2 regions of the Polaromonas sp. P4_F6 genome follow, and region 2 is predicted to be linked to the other one. Evidence: riboswitches for the same ligand, from Rfam matches in the RefSeq annotation. Region 2 holds a riboswitch; the other holds the start of a gene.
What was found. Region 2 has a riboswitch for glycine ahead of gcvT (glycine cleavage system aminomethyltransferase GcvT). Riboswitches for the same ligand answer to the same signal wherever they lie in the genome.

Region 1: it holds a riboswitch for glycine, as region 2 does, so the genes downstream of both, AC1DUN_RS10050 (D-amino acid dehydrogenase) here and gcvT (glycine cleavage system aminomethyltransferase GcvT) in region 2, are expected to answer to the same signal.

The regions. Positions count from the first base shown of each region.
Region 1 is NZ_JBFUJQ010000003.1:137,929-145,745, forward strand. Features, by position in the region: gene AC1DUN_RS10030 (CaiB/BaiF CoA transferase family protein) at 1-553, shown strand, start outside; gene AC1DUN_RS10035 (alpha/beta fold hydrolase) at 584-1,318, shown strand; gene AC1DUN_RS10040 (thioredoxin domain-containing protein) at 1,315-1,797, shown strand; gene AC1DUN_RS10045 (GrpB family protein) at 1,807-2,340, shown strand; glycine riboswitch at 2,531-2,640, shown strand; gene AC1DUN_RS10050 (D-amino acid dehydrogenase) at 2,749-4,062, shown strand; gene AC1DUN_RS10055 (DUF1737 domain-containing protein) at 4,134-4,343, shown strand; gene AC1DUN_RS10060 (DinB family protein) at 4,358-4,873, shown strand; gene phnD (phosphate/phosphite/phosphonate ABC transporter substrate-binding protein) at 5,088-6,047, shown strand; gene AC1DUN_RS10070 (DAHL domain-containing protein) at 6,274-7,817, opposite strand, start outside.
Region 2 is NZ_JBFUJQ010000010.1:164,026-171,842, reverse strand. Features, by position in the region: gene gcvP (aminomethyl-transferring glycine dehydrogenase) at 1-1,702, opposite strand, end outside; gene gcvH (glycine cleavage system protein GcvH) at 1,758-2,123, opposite strand; gene gcvT (glycine cleavage system aminomethyltransferase GcvT) at 2,183-3,343, opposite strand; glycine riboswitch at 3,385-3,486, opposite strand; glycine riboswitch at 3,508-3,611, opposite strand; gene AC1DUN_RS20705 (hypothetical protein) at 3,618-4,181, opposite strand; gene AC1DUN_RS20700 (TRAP transporter large permease) at 4,258-5,535, opposite strand; gene AC1DUN_RS20695 (TRAP transporter small permease) at 5,660-6,154, opposite strand; gene AC1DUN_RS20690 (TRAP transporter substrate-binding protein) at 6,271-7,242, opposite strand; gene denD (D-erythronate dehydrogenase) at 7,316-7,817, opposite strand, start outside.

The sequences.
Region 1 (7,817 bases), on a different contig from region 2:
CGAGGCGCCGGGCCGGGCCGGCAATGCGCACCAGAACATCGTGCCCTACCAGGTGTTTGAGGTGGCGCCGGCGGCTGACGGAAGCAAGGACCACTTGATCCTGGCCGTGGGCAATGACTCGCAGTATGCGAAGTTCTGCGCGGTGGCCCATATCCCTGAACTCGCGACCAACCCGCTGTTTGCCACGAATCGCAACCGGGTACAGAATCGGGCCAAGCTGGTGCCCATCCTGGAAGCCGTGATGAAGACGCGCGGCAAGGCCGACTGGCTGGCCGCGCTGGAGGCCGCGAAAGTGCCTTGCGGCGCGATCAACAACCTGGCCGAGGTGTTTGCCGACCCGCAGATCGCGGCGCGCGGCATGGTGACCGAGTGGCAGCATCCGGTGAAAAACGATTTAAAGCTGGTCTCCAGCCCCATTCGCCTGAGCGCGACGCCGGTGCGTACCGATTTGCCGCCGCCCTTGCTGGGCCAGCATACCGAGCAGGTGCTGCGCGAGCTGCTGAACTATTCCGAGGCGAAACTGTCCGAACTAAAGGGCGGCAAGACGATTTGAGGCGGCAACCCCCAAGCAGGAGGTGATGCAATGAAACACAATTTTGTTCTGGTGCACGGCGCATGGCATGGCGGCTGGTGCTGGCGGCGTGTGGCGCAGGTCTTGCAGCTGGACCACCACAAGGCTTTTGCGGTGACGCTGACGGGCCTGGGCGAGCGGGCCCACCTGCTGTCGCCCGCGATCAACCTCGATACCCACATCAACGACGTGATCAACCTCATCGAGGCCGAGGAGCTGCACGAAGTGACGCTGGCCGTGCATTCCTACGCCGGGATGATAGGCACGGCGGTGGCGGATCGCCTGGGCGAACGGCTCAAGCACCTGGTGTATGTGGATGCGGTGCTGCCGCAGCCGGGCGAAAGCTGGAGCAGCACCCACGATGCGGCCACGCAGCAAAAGCGCATGGTGGCGGCGCAGGCCTCGACCTGCTTCAGCTTTCCGCCGCCCGACCCCGAGGTGTACGGCCTGGCGGGCGCCGACCACGACTGGGTGCAGCGCCGGCAAACGCCGCACCCGGGCAACACCTACCAGGCGCCGCTGGATTTTGATGTGAAACGCGTGGCGGCCGTGCCGCGCACTTTTGTGAGCTGCACCGCGCCGGCGCTGGCGACCATCACGCCCAGCCGGCTGCGCGCGCGCGACCCGCAATTCTGGGGCGGCGCCTGGCTGCCGAATTCGCGAGTGCTGGAGCTGGCCACCGGCCACGACCCCATGGTCACCGAGCCTGCGGCGCTGGCGCGCATCCTGCTGGAGTGCGCCGAATGAAGACGGTAGGCCGCCGCGGCTTCACGGCCGCGCTGGCGGGCAGCCTGGCCTGGCCGCTGCAGGCCCAGGCCAAGGACAGCGCCCTGCCCGTACCAGCCTCGCTGCCCGAGGCGGCCGGGCTGGCCGCGGCGCGCGGCGAGCCACTGGTGCTGCTGGTCACCCTGCCCGGCTGCCCTTATTGCGAGCTGGTGCGGCGCAACTACCTGCTGCCGGCACGCCAGGAAAGCGGCCTTCAGGCCTGGCAGCTCAATGTGACGGACAGCCGCACGCCGCTGACGGGTTTTGATGGCAAGCCCACGACGGCGGCCGCCTGGACCAGGGCCGCCAAGGCGACGTTTACGCCCACGGTGCTGTTTCTGGGCCCGCAGGGGCAGGCACTGGCCGAGCCGCTGGTGGGCGCGGCCATCCCGGATTTTTACGGCGCCTACCTGGACGAGCGCCTGGTGCTGGCGCGCCGGGCCGTGGTGGCGCTGCGTTAAGGCCTCACCATGACGGACGCCGAGTCGCTGCAGGCCGCCATCCACGAGGAGGTGGCGCTGCGGGCCTACGACCCGCACTGGCCCGCGATGTTTGAGGCTGAGCGGGAACGGCTGCTGGCGCTGTTTCCCGATGACTTCATCGCGATAGAGCATATGGGCAGCACGGCGGTGCCGGGGCTGGCGGCCAAGCCGGTGATAGACATCCTGGGCGGCGTGGCCTCCATGGCGGCGGCCAGGGCGCTGGTGGCGCCGCTGTGCGCGCAGGACTATACGACCTCAGCCGAATTCAACGCGACGCTGGTCGACCGCCAGTGGCTGATGCGCTGGGCCGACAGCCACCGCACCCACCACCTGCACCTGGTGGTGCACGGCGGCCCGGTGTGGGCGCAGCGCCTGCAATTTCGGGATGCGCTGCGCGCGGACGCCGCGCTGGCCTGGCACTATGCGGCGCTCAAGGCCGAGCTGGCGGCCAAATACCCGGCCGACCGCGAGGCCTATACCGAGGCCAAGGCGGAGTTTGTGCGCTCGGTGTGCGAAGGCTGAAGCCCCGCATGCGCCGCTACTATTAAGCCGCCAAATCACCCCGCTGGACCTGTACTAATGCCCCCTGGGCCCTTGGCGAACAGGGCTTAGGTGGTAAATTCAAGGCGTTCAAGCAGGAGAGCGCTGCCGCAAGGCAGCCACCGAAGGCGCAAACTTCCATAATCGCTCAGGTCCCGTACTGCCCGGAAACACACAGCCGTCTGGAGAGACGCCGCATGCAAGGTGCGGCGCACCGAAGGAGCAAAGCCCCAAGCGTAAGCCGCGGCTGAATCTCTCAGGTAACAAGGACAGTGGAAGCGGCCGCAAGCACCTGATGGCTTGGCGGTTGCCATGATTCTTTTTTTGATTCAAGCACCCCCAAGCCATGGCGCTTGCGCAACTGCCATTTCTGCTTGAGAAGGAATCACCATGAAAGTCATGGTTTTGGGTGCGGGTGTCACGGGGGTCACGACGGCCTGGTATCTGGCGCAGCGCGGACACGAAGTCACGGTCATCGAACGGCGCGGCGCGGCCGCGATGGAAACCAGTTTTGCCAACGGCGGGCAGATTTCCGTCAGCCATGCGGAGCCCTGGGCCAACCCGGGCGCGCCGCTCAAGGTGTTGCAGTGGCTGGCGCGCGAGGACGCGCCGTTGCTATTCCGGCTGCGCGCCGATGTGAACCAGTGGCTGTGGGGCCTGGAGTTTCTGCGCAACTGCACGCCGGCGCGCACCGCGCAAAACATCCGGCAGATCGTGAACCTGGGCATGTACAGCCGCGGTGCGCTGCAAAAACTGCGAGCCGAACTGGGCCTGCAGTACGACGCGAAGACCCAGGGAATCCTGCATTTCTACACCAGCCAGGCCGAATACGACGCCGCGCAAGAACCGGCGCGCATCATGCGTGAGCACGGCTGCGAGCTGGACATGAAAACCGCCGAAGAGTGTGTGGCCATAGAGCCCGCGCTGGCCCAGTGCCGCGGCAGCATCGTGGGCGGCAGCATGACGCCCAGCGACGAGTCGGGCGACGCCCAGGCCTTTACCGCCGCGCTGGCCGCGCGCTGCGAGCAGGCAGGCGTCAAGTTTCTCTACAACACCACCATCCTTGACGTGCAGGCCAGCGGCGGGCAACTCGATGGTGTGCAGGTCGCCAGGGGCAGCGGCGAGGCGGGCGGGCGCATTGAAACGCTCAAGGCCGACGCCTATGTGATGTGCCTGGGCGCCTTCAGCGCGCCCTGGGCCAAAAAACTGGGGCAAAGCCTGCGCATCTACCCGGCCAAGGGTTATTCGGTGACGCTGCCGGTGATCAACGAGGCGGCCTCTTACCAGGTGAGCCTGACGGACGACGAGTACAAGCTGGTGTTCTCGCGCCTGGGCAATCGCCTGCGCATTGCGGGCACGGCGGAACTCAACGGCTACAACACCGAGCTGAACCTGGTGCGCTGCCAGGCCATCGTCCGCCGCGTGAAGCAGCTCTTCCCGGAGATGACGGACGGCGAAGGCGCGCAGTTCTGGACCGGCCTGCGCCCGGCCACACCGAGCAACGTGCCTTACATCGGCAAAAGCAAAACGTCCAATCTGTTCCTCAACACGGGCCATGGCACGCTGGGCTGGACGCATGCCTGCGGCTCGGGCGCGGCGATTGCCGACATCGTGAGCGGGCGCGTGCCGGAAGTCGATTTTGCGTTTACCGGCATGCCGGGGCGGGAGCGCAGCATGCTATTGCCGGGCATGGCGAAAGCCTGAGGGCGGGCGCCTGTGCAGCATGGGGGCGGACACGGTAATATCGCCCTCCGTTCACCAGCCCCCATGCCGCCATGACATCAGCCACGAACATGCCGCCCGACGGCCTCCCCATTTACCGTTTGCTCACCGGCCCGGATGACGCAAGTTTTTGCCATCGCGTGAGCGAAGCCCTGGCTTTGGGTTACACGCTTTACGGCTCGCCGGCGGCGACCTTTAACGGCGAGCGCGTCATCGTGGCGCAGGCGCTGCTCTGGCCGTCGGCACACAGGGGCGCTCAATGAGCGTTCCCGCGCCGCTGAACCCGGCAACCCTGCAGGCCATGGCGGATTTCCCGCGCCAGCTGGAGCTGTTTTACGCGGCCATTCCCGAAAGCCACCGCAACTGGACACCGCAGTCCTGGGACGGCATCCCGAGCGAGACCTTCTCGGCACTGGGCCAGGTCTGCCATGTGCGGGACATTGAGATCGATGGCTACCATGTGCGCATACAGCGCACGCTGGCGGAGACAAACCCGCTGCTGGCATCGCTGGACGGGTATGCGCTGGAGCGCGAACGCGGCTACGCAACAGCCGACGCGCGGGAAGCCCTGGCGGCTTTTCGCGTGGCGCGCGCCAAGACCCTGGAGCTTCTCGCGGGCCTCACGCCAGAGGCGCTGGAGCGCACGGCGGAGTTCGAGGGCTACGGCGCGCTGAGCTTGCGCAGCCTGGTGCACTACCTGTGCAGCCACGACCAGCAGCACCTGGCCGGACTGCAGTGGCTGCTCGGCAAGATCGATGCGTCGCGCGCCACGACCGCCGGCCGCGATTTGTAACGCCGACTTATCAGAAAAGGCGCTTGGCGCGCTACCTTGGCGCCCTCTTCTTTCGACAAAAAAACCACGGATCACCCCGGGGTATTCCCGCTGCTTGTCGCTTTTGCGTCCGCCTTTTTGTAAGTAAAAGTTGGTTTGGCCGCACACTGGGTGCACGGCCCTGCGGCCGTGCTTGCCGTGGGATGCGGTTCATCAATGACTAGGGGCGATCAACATGATGGTTTTATTGCGTAATGTGGCGGTGCTGTCGGGTGCGGCGCTGGCTCTGGCTTCTGCCGTGGCACAAACCGAAACCCCGCCCTCGAAAAAAACCAAGGCCACGGCCGCGCCGGCGGTGGAAAAATTCACCGGCCCGCGCGAAAAACTGGTGGTGGCCATGCCCAAGACCTACGGCAAGACCGAGACCATGGCCTTGTGGGGCGACTACTTCAGCCACCTGTCGCGCTGCGCCAATGTGGAGCTGCAAAATGCCCAGGGCGATTCCCTGGAGCGCACCAGCAACGTCGACATCCTGGGCGAAAAAGAGCTGATCGAGGCTCTTTCGACCGGCAAGGCCCAGATCGGGCAGGTGAACCCGGGGCTGGCCGCGCAGATGGTGACGGCCGGGCAGGCCCCGCCCTTCGCGGTGCCAGGCAACAAGGCCACCGGCCTGCGCAATTCCTACAAGCTGATCCTGATCACGCGCGTCGACAGCCCCTACCGGGAACCCAAGGACCTGATCGGCAAAAAGATCGCCCACACCACGCCGACCTCCAACTCGGGCAACCTGGCGCCGCGCGCGCTGTTCCCGGCCCTGGGCCTGACGCCGGACAAGGACTACGAAGTGGTGTTCTCCAACGGGCATGAGCGCTCGGTGACGGGCGTGATGCACGGCTTCTTTCCGGCAGCGGCCGTGGCCAGCGATTTGTACCAGCGCATGGTCGTCAAGGGCGACGTCAAGGGATCGAGCATACGCACGATCTGGGAGAGCCCCCCCTTCATGACGGAAACCTGGACCATGAACAAGGACGTGTCGCCCGAGCTGCAGGCCAGGGTCAAGAAATGCTCGTTCAACTACAGCTTCTCGCCCACGCTGAAGAAGCAGCTGCCCGGCAACGACACCTTCCTGCCGATCAACTTCGACCGCGACTTCGCGACGGTGATGCAGGTCTACCGCTCAAGCCAGAAGAAGTAACACCCCCGTCCAGGCTCACTGCGTGTAGCCTGTTCCCCCCTCAAGGGGGCGGCGCCTGGGGCCGGCGAAGCCGGACCCTCGGCCCCCACTGGCGGACTGTGCCCATTGAATACACCCTGAATCTGCAACCCAGCAGGGGCCGCGGGACTGGCTTTGCCAGACCGCAGGCGCCGCCCCCTGGAAGGGGGGAAGGCGCTACACGAAGTGAGCGTCCGACGGGGGTGAGCTAAACACTCAACGGCGGATGCACCGTCCCCCACAGGCTTTCGTCGAGCACACGCTGCAGGGTGCGCAGCAGCTGGTCGTTGGAGGTGTGGGCTTTCACCAGCACGGCCTCCACGCGGTCGCTGTCCAGGGCCACCGCGTCGCTCGCGGAGAACACCACCACTGGCGGCGCCGGGTTCAGGTCCTCTATGGTGTCCAGCAATTCCCAGCCCGAGCCGTCCTTGAGCGTGAGGTCCAGCAGCACCAGGTCGTAGTGGTGTTTGCCCAGCTGTTCGCGCGCTTCGCGCAGGCTGGCGGCGAACTCGAAGGTGGCGAAGTCCTGGGCGATGGTGGCGGCGATGCGCTGGATGTCCAGGTCGTCCTCGACATGCAGGATGCGCGGCCTGCCTTCGGCCATGTTGGCGATGGCGCGTTGCAGGCTGAGGATCAGCTTGTTTTCGTCGATGGGCTTTTCCAGCCAGGTCGACACCGCCAACGGCTGGTTGTTGAATTCAAGCTCGCCGGCTTCGGCGTTGGCCGACACCACGACGATGGGCAGTTCGCGCGTGCGCTCTTCCAGGCGCAGCTTGCGGATCAGGCTGATGCCGTCCAGGTCGGGCAGGCCCAGGTCGACCGTCATGGCGGCATAGGGCCGTTTCACCACCTGCTCCATGGCCTGCGCGGCGCGGTAGACCATGTCCGAGTCGAACCCGCCCTTGTCGAGCATCAGCTTGATCAGGTGGGCGATGTCGGGGTCGTCCTCGCAGACCAGGATCAAGGGCCTGGGCGGTGCGCCGGTCTTGGTTTTGGTCTCATCGACGCTGGCCTCTTCCACCGGCAGGGCCACCGCTTCGGGCAGCTCGAAATAAAACACCGTTCCCACGCCGGTCTGCGAGGTAAAGCCCACGCTGCCGCCCATGCGCTCCACGATGGCTCGCGAGATGTTCAGGCCCAGGCCGGTGCCGCCTTTTTGCCGGGTGTCGGAGGTGTCGGCCTGCGAGAACTTCTGGAAGATGCGCTTGCGGAATTCCTCGGGAATGCCGGGGCCGCTGTCGGCGACCTCGACCCGGACCCGCCTGTTGCTGCACAGCAGCCTGATATAGACAAAGGAATCCGCCGGTGAGAACTTCACGGCGTTGGAGATCAGGTTGGTGGCGGCCTGGGTCAGCCGGTCACTGTCGACGCTGACCCTGACCCCTTCAGCCTGGATATCCAGCGCCAGCTTGACCTTGTGTTGGTCCGCGAAGCCTTCATTGGCCACCAGGACCTGGGCCAGCAGCGGCGCCAGTTCCGTGACCTGCATGTCAAAGCGCATCTTGCCGGATTCGATTTTTTCGCTGTCGAGGATGTCGTTGATCAGCCGGATGAGCCGCTCGCAGTTGCTGGTGGCGATGCCGACCAGATTCTTGGCCATGGGCGGCAGCTCCCCGGCGACGCCGCCGACGATCAGGCCCAGCGAACCGCGTATGGAGGTCAGCGGCGTGCGCAGCTCGTGGCTGACGGTGGAGACGAACTCGCTCTTCATGCGGTCGACGCGCTTGAGCGCGGTCACGTCGGTGCCCAGCG
Region 2 (7,817 bases):
AGCCGGTGGCCTGGCACAGCCAGTCGCGCAACTGCTTGTCGAGCTCGGCATAGCCTTGCAGCTGGTCGGCGGGCGCGAAGGGATGGATGTTGGCGAACTCGGGCCAGGTGACGGGAATCATCTCGCTGGTCGCGTTGAGCTTCATGGTGCAGCTGCCCAGCGGGATCATGCTGCGGTCCAGCGCCAGGTCCTTGTCGCTGAGCATGCGGATGTAGCGCAGCATGCCGGTTTCGGAATGGTGGGTGTTGAACACCGGGTGCGCGAGGAAAGGCGTGGCGCGGCGCAGCTCGGCGGGGATCAGCGATTCCACGCCTTTTTCGAAGGCGCTCACCACGGGGATCGTCTGGCCGGGTTTGGCGAAGAAGGACCAGAGCAGTTCGATGTCCTTGCGGCTGGTGGTTTCGTCCAGCGACACGCCCAGGTGGTTGTTCAGGCGAAAGCGCAGGTTGGCGCCGGCCTGGCGCGCGCGCTCGGCGATCGCGGTGGTCGCGTCGCCGGTCTTCACGGTCACGGAATCGAAGGCGCCGGTGTTGGTGATTTCGTAGCCCAGCTCCTGCAGGCCGCGCACAAAGACGGCGGTGTAGGCCGCCACGCGCTCGGCGATGCGCTTGAGGCCCTGCGGGCCGTGGTAGACGGCGTACATGCTGGCGATCACCGCCGGCAGCACCTGCGCGGTGCAGATGTTGGAAGTGGCTTTTTCGCGGCGTATGTGCTGCTCGCGCGTCTGCAGTGCCAGGCGATAGGTCGGGTTGCCGTGGCTGTCGACGCTGACGCCGACCAGGCGTCCCGGCAGCGAGCGCTTGAACTCGTCGCGGCAGGCCAGGTAAGCCGCGTGCGGGCCGCCGTTGCCCATGGGCATGCCGAAGCGCTGGGTGTTGCCCAGCACGATGTCGGCGTCCCATTCGCCGGGCGGGGCCAGCAAGGTGAGCGCCAGCAGGTCGGCCGCGACGCACAGCGCCGCGCCGTCGACGTGGGCCTGGCCCGCGAGCGGGCGCAGGTCATGGATGCTGCCGGTGGTGGCCGGGTACTGGGCCAGCACGCCGAAGTAATCGCCCTCGGCCATCAGCTGCGGCACCGTGACGGCCGCCGTGCTGACCTTGACCGTGATGCCCAGCGGTTTGGCGCGGGTCTGTATCACTTCGATGGTCTGCGGATGGCAGTCGCCCGCCACGATGAAGACATTGCTCTTGCTTTTGACGCTGCGCTTGGCCAGGGTCATGGCCTCGGCGGCGGCCGTGGCCTCGTCGAGCATGGAGGCGTTGGCAATCGGCATGCCGGTCAGGTCGCAGACCATGGTCTGGAAATTGATCAGCGCTTCCATGCGGCCCTGCGAGATTTCGGCCTGGTAAGGCGTGTAGGCGGTGTACCAGGCGGGGTTCTCGAGGATGTTGCGCAGGATCACGCCCGGCGTGTAGGTGCCATAGTAGCCCTGGCCTATGAAGTTCTTGAACACCTTGTTTTTGGCCGCAATGGCCTTGAGCTGCTTGAGCGCGGCGGCTTCCGTGACCGGGGCCGGGATGGCCATGGGCGTGCTGCGCGCGATGGAGCGCGGAACAATGCCCTCGACCAGCTCGCGGCGCGAGGCCGAGCCCACGACACTGAGCATGTGGACTTCGTCGGTTTCGTCGATGCCGATGTGGCGGGCGATGAATTCGGAAGGGTTTTCAAGATCGCCCAGGGGCTTGGCGGTTTGCATCAACATGTCGGGTTCCGTGTCAGGCTTGGCAGCAGGAGTCAGAAAAAAGTCGGGCGGGAAATCAGGCCGCGAAGGCGGTGTAGCGGGTTTCGTCCATCAGCGCGTCGAGCTGCGAAGGGTCGGACAGCTTGATCTTGAAGAACCAGCCGGCGCCCATGGGGTCGCTGTTGGCCAGGGACGGGTCGTCCTTCAGGGCTTCATTGATGGCGGTCACTTCGCCGCTCACGGGCATGTAGACGTCGGCGGCGGCTTTGACCGACTCGACCACGCCGGCGGTTTCCTTTTGCGCGAAGCTCGTGCCCACGGCGGGCAGGTCCACAAACACCACGTCGCCCAGTGCGTCCTGCGCATGCACGGTGATGCCGACGGTGGCGGTGTCGCCTTCAATCTTGAGCCATTCGTGGTCTTCGGTGTATTTGACGGTCATGAGAATCTCCGGAGGGTTGAGGGGTGGGGAAAGAAGGCTTTAGCTGCGCTTAACCACGGTTATCCACGGTAGTAGCGGTTGGGGACAAAAGGCATGGCCGCGACTTCCATGGGCACGGCCTTGCCGCGCACGATGGCGTTCACGCGTGTGCCCAGGGCGGCGAATTCGGGTTTCACATAGCCCATGGCCACCGGCTGGTTGATGGTCGGGCCCAGCAGGCCGCTGGTGACTTCGCCGATGCTTGTGCCGTCGGCGGCTTGCAGCTCGGTGTGGTCGCGCACGGGAACGCGCTCCAGCGCCACCAGGCCCACGCGTTTGCGCGCCAGCGTGGCGGGGTCGGCCAGCTGGGCCAGGATTTTGTCCGCGCCGGGGAAACCGCCCGCGCGCGCGCCGCCGGTGCGCCGCACTTTTTGCATGGCCCAGTTGAGGCTGGCTTCCACGGGTGTGGTGGTGGTGTCGATGTCGTTGCCGTAAAGGCACAGGCCCGCTTCCAGGCGCAGCGAGTTGCGCGCGCCCAGGCCTATGGGCTTGACCTCGGGCTGGGCGAGCAGCGCGCGCGCCAGCGTCTCGGCCTGCGAGCCGTGGACGGAAATTTCAAAGCCGTCTTCACCGGTGTAGCCGCTGCGCGTGAGGAAACAGTCGCAGCCGGCCACCGTGAAGCGCCCGCCGGTCATGAACACCAGCTTTTCGACGCCGGGCGCCAGGCGCTGCAGCGCGGCCACGGCCTGCGGGCCCTGCAGCGCCAGCAGCGCCATCTCGGGCATGGGGATGACTTCGCAGCGCGTGCCTATCTTTGCCTGGATGTGCGCGATGTCGCCGACCTTGCAGGCGCCGTTGACGATGACGAACAGGTCGCCGCCATGGGCGTAATCGCGGTTGAAGAACATCAGGTCGTCGATGATGCCGCCCTCGTCGTTGAGCAGCAGGCCGTAGCGCTGCTTGCCGGCGGGCAGGTCGATCACGTCGACGGGGATCAAAGATTCCAGCGCCGCAGCGGCGTCGGCGCCCACCAGGCGCAACTGGCCCATGTGGGACACGTCAAAGAGCCCGGCAGCCTGGCGTGTGTGGTGGTGCTCGGCCATCAGGCCCGCGGGGTATTGCACCGGCATGGAATAGCCCGCAAAAGGCACCATGCGCGCGCCCAGCTCCAGGTGCAGCGCGTGCAGCGGCGTTTTCAGCAGGGTTTCGGGCGCGGCGGAAGAGGTGGACGAATCGGACAAGGCATTCTCCGGGGAGGGGCAAACAGGTTCTGGATCCATGAGTTGCCCCTGCTGTCCACTTTACCTGAGAGATTCGCCCGGCGATGCGGGTTTGCTCCTTCGGTGGGTCGTCCTGGCGACGGCCTCTCTCCAGTAGGGAACGCCTTGCCGCGTGGTGCGCCGCAGGGCGGTTGCCAGTCCTTTTGCCTGAGCGTTCAGTGCACCAAAAGGGGGTGTACGTGCGCCTTCGGCGGTTTTCGCTGGGAAAACTCTCTCCTGACCCCGGAAGTGTAACTTAGGCCGCCTGGTGCTGCGGCAGCAGCATGGCGATGCGCTCGCTGATGGAGTCGGCGCGCTCGTGGCCCGCGATTTTCTCGATTTCCTCGATCATGTCGCGCGAAGCCGTGAGCATGCTCTCGCGGTCCTTGGCATTGCGCAGCGCCTCGCGAAAGCGCTCGGCCATGACCGGATCGCGCCGGGCGAACATGCGCTCGCAGATGTCGAACAGGAACATGCGCGTTGTGGCCAGTGAGCGCTTGCCTTCAAACTGGTCGGCCGATACCTGGATGGCCTGGGTGGTTTCGGGACTCGGGAAGTTTTGCAACTGCGCGGGTGTGGGTGCCGGCGCGGCTGGGGGTGCTGCCGCCGACGTGGATGTCTTGCCCGGATGCGCTTCCAGAAAGCCTTCGCGCAGCAGGCGCAGGGCGATGGCCTCGCCGTCACCGTCGAACAGCGGTCGGAAATCCTGGGCGGATTTGCTGCCGTCGGCCATCAGCAGCAGGGTGCGCTCGCGCTGGCCAAGCGTTCTCACGCCGGGCCTGAGCTCGGCGCGGGCACGTTCGGTTTTGTGGAGCTGCATGGATTTCATCCTGAAATGAAAGCCCGAGCATGGCTTGCGCAGATGACAGCGGCGTGAAACCCCCGCTTGAAAAAAGCTATTTGGCGTAGACCAGGTCGCGCAGGCCCAGCGACAGCTGCGGTACGTAAGTGATCACCATCAGGCAGGCCAGGATGACCACTACAAAGGGAAGCAGGTGGGTGACGATGCGGTCCAGCGATATCCTGGCGACGGTGCAGGCCGCGAACAGGTTCACGCCAAAAGGCGGTGTGATCATGCCCAGCGCGAGGTTGACCACCATCACCAGCCCGAAGTGCACCGGGTCTATGCCGAAATGCACCGCTACCGGGGCCAGGATGGGCGCCAGCACGATGATGGCGGCGCTGGTCTCGATGAACATGCCGATGACGAACAGCGCCGCGTTGACGCCCAGCAGGAAGAGGGCGGGCGACTGCAGCACGGCCTCCAGCCAATGGCCGATGGCATCCGGCACGCCGGCCCGGGTGATCAAAAAGGCGAACAGCCCGGCGTTGGCAATGATGAACATGATCACGGCGCTGGAGAGCACCGACTTGCGCAGGATGGCGTAGAGGTCGGCCGGCTTGATTTCACGGTAGATCACGACGCCGACGACCAGTGCGTAGAACACCGCCACCGCGGACGCCTCGGTCGGCGTGAAAATCCCGCCGTAAATACCGCCCAGGATGATCACCGGCATCAGCAGCGCCCAGCCCGCCTGCCAGGTCGCCTTGCCGAAGCTCAGGCGTCCGTCGCCATCGTGCTTGCCCCAGCCCTTCCAGCGGCAGTACAGGTGCACGAACAGCATGAGCGCGAAGCCGATCAGCAAGCCCGGGCCGAAGCCGGCGATAAAGAGTTCGCCAATGGAGACCTCGGCGCTGACGCCATAAAGAATCATGGGGATGGACGGCGGGATGATCACGCCCAGTTCCGCGCTGGTGGCCTGCAGGGCCGCGGCGTAGGCGGTGGGGTAGCCGTGCTTGATGAGCGCCGGTATCAGGATGGCGCCTATGGCAAAGGTTGTGGCCACCGACGAGCCGGACACGGCCGCAAAAATCATGCAGGTCAGCACGCAGGTCATGGGCAGGCCGCCCTGGATGCCGCCCACGATGCTCTTGGCAAATTCGACCAGCCGGCGCGAGATGCCGCCGGTTTCCATCAGGTTGCCGGCCAGGATGAAGAAGGGAATGGCTGCCAGCGGAAACTTGTTGATCGAAGAGAACATCTCCTTGACGGAGATCAGCATGTTGGCGTTGGAGGCCTGGATGCCGAAGATGGACGCCAGGCCTATGGAGACGGCCACCGAAACGGTGAGTGCGAAACACAGCACCATGGTGGAAATCATGACCGCGGTCATACTTGGCCCCCACGCTTTTCACTTCGTGTAATGCGCTTCCCCCCGAGGGGGCCGCTGCGCCTGCGGCCCGGCAAAGCCGGTTCCGCGGCCCCTGCTTGAATGGGGTGAAATCCAGCTTGTGTTTTCATTGTGCGGTTTCCAGTTCGTTACGCTGCGGATCGATCAGGTTGCCGATGAGGCCGATCACGCAGAACATGCCGCCCACGGGCATGGCCACATAGCCCCAGAACATCGAGACGGATTCCAGGCCCGCCATGGACTGCACGCGGCCGCGCAGCGAGTAGTCCCAGCCCCACCAGACGATCACCGCGATCAGCGCCAGGGCCGCCAGGCAGACCAGCCAGTCCAGCACGCGCCGCACGCGCGGCGGGCTCCAGCGGTAGAGCACATCCACGCTGACCATGGCACCTTGCCGGAAGGCCATGGGAATGCCCATGAACACCATCCAGATCAGGCTCAGGCGGATCAGGATTTCGCTCCACTCGGCGGGCTGCTCAAGGACGAAGCGCGTGACGATCTGGAACATCCCGAGCGCCGAGGCGATGACGAGCATCAGGCAGGCCACCAGCATGGAAAAGCCGGTGGTCCATCGTTCAAGTTTGAGGAAAGCTTGTTTCATGAGAGGGCCGGGGGTGGGGAAGTTAGATGGAAAACGCCCGCCAGTACGATCCCTGCGGGCGTGTTCAGCGACGCCGGATGCGGCAAACCGTGGCAAAAACCGCAGCCTGCGCGCCCTTACTTGTAGTTGCGGATCGCGTCGATATTGGCCTTGCCGAACTGCTTCTCGAATTCGGCATTGACGGGCGCCAGCGTGGCCACGAACTTCGCTTTGTCGACGTTCTCGATCACGGTCATGCCCTTGGCGCGCAGGTCGGCCACGCCGTTGGCGTCGTCCTGGTCGACGCGGGCGCGGTTGGCTTTGGTCGCCTCCTTGGCCGCGTCGATGAAGGCCGTCTTGTCGGCGGCGCTGAGCTTGTCGAAGGAGGCCTTGTTCATCAGGAAAATGCAGGGCGAATACACATGGCCGGTCAGCGTCAGGTGCTTTTGCACCTGGTCGAACTTGGCGGACATGATCACGGACAGCGGGTTTTCCTGGCCGTCGACGGTGCCCTGCTGCAGCGCGGTGAACACCTCAGGGAAGGCCATGGGCGTGGTGATGATGCCCAGGCCCTTGTAGGCCGCGATGTGCACCGGGTTCTCCATGGTGCGCATCTTCAGGCCCTTCAGGTCTTCCGGCAGCTTCACATCGCGCTTGCTGTTGGTCATATGGCGAAAGCCGTTCTCGGCCCAGGCCAGCGCCTTGAAGCCCTTGGCGTCGAATTTGGTCAGGAGGTCCTGGCCTATGGGGCCGTCCAGCACGGCGCGCGCATGCGCCTTGTCGCGAAACAGAAAGGGCACGTCGAGGATTTTGGTCTCGGGCACAAAATTGGGCACCGGTCCGGTGGACGAGAAGGCCAGCTCCTGGGTGCCCAGTTGCACAGCCTCGATGGATTCACGTTCGCCGCCCAGCGCGCCGTTGTAGAAGGCTTGTATCTTGTAGCGGCCGGCCGTGCGTTTTTCGACTTCCCTGGCGAAGGTGTCGATGGCAACACCCTGGTGCGAGTTCTGGGCGGTGGAAATGCTGATGCGCATGGTGCTTTGCGCGCTCACCGATGCGATGAATCCCAGGCCCAAAGCCATGCCGACCAGCAGTTTTGAAATTTTCATGGTGTCTCCAAATAGTCGTTGTTCAGAAAAATTCGCGACGACGGCGTACAGCAAGCCGTATGCACACCTATTATTACGTCGGCTTCCGGGACGTCGTGCGCGGGTTTTCGCCTAAGTAGGCCGCAATAATGCTGTCGAAATCGGGGTCAGGCAAGAGTCCAAGGCCCCGGGCGCGGGCGGCGTCGATGACAGCCGGCCAGTTGGCCACGATGTTGGCGATGGCCGGGTCCGGCGTCCAGTCAATCAGGGCAGCGGTTTGTTTGCCGGCCGCGCGTTCCAGCGCGGTGGCCATCTCGCCCACGGTGGTCTTGAGCGCCGGCAGGTTGACCGCTGTGCGCGCACCCCATTCGGCGTCGCCGGCTTCGGCCGCGCGTACCAGCCCTTCAATGGTTCGCGCGGGGGACGACAGGGCCACAGCGGTGTCGGGCGGCACCGGGCAAGCCGCGCGCAGGCCCGCCAGCGGCTCGCGGATCATGCCGCTCAAAAAGCTGGAGGCCGCGCCGTTGGGCTTGCCGGGCCGCACGCTGACCGTCATCAGCCGCACGTTGCGCCCGCGTATGAAACCCTTGCGCGCA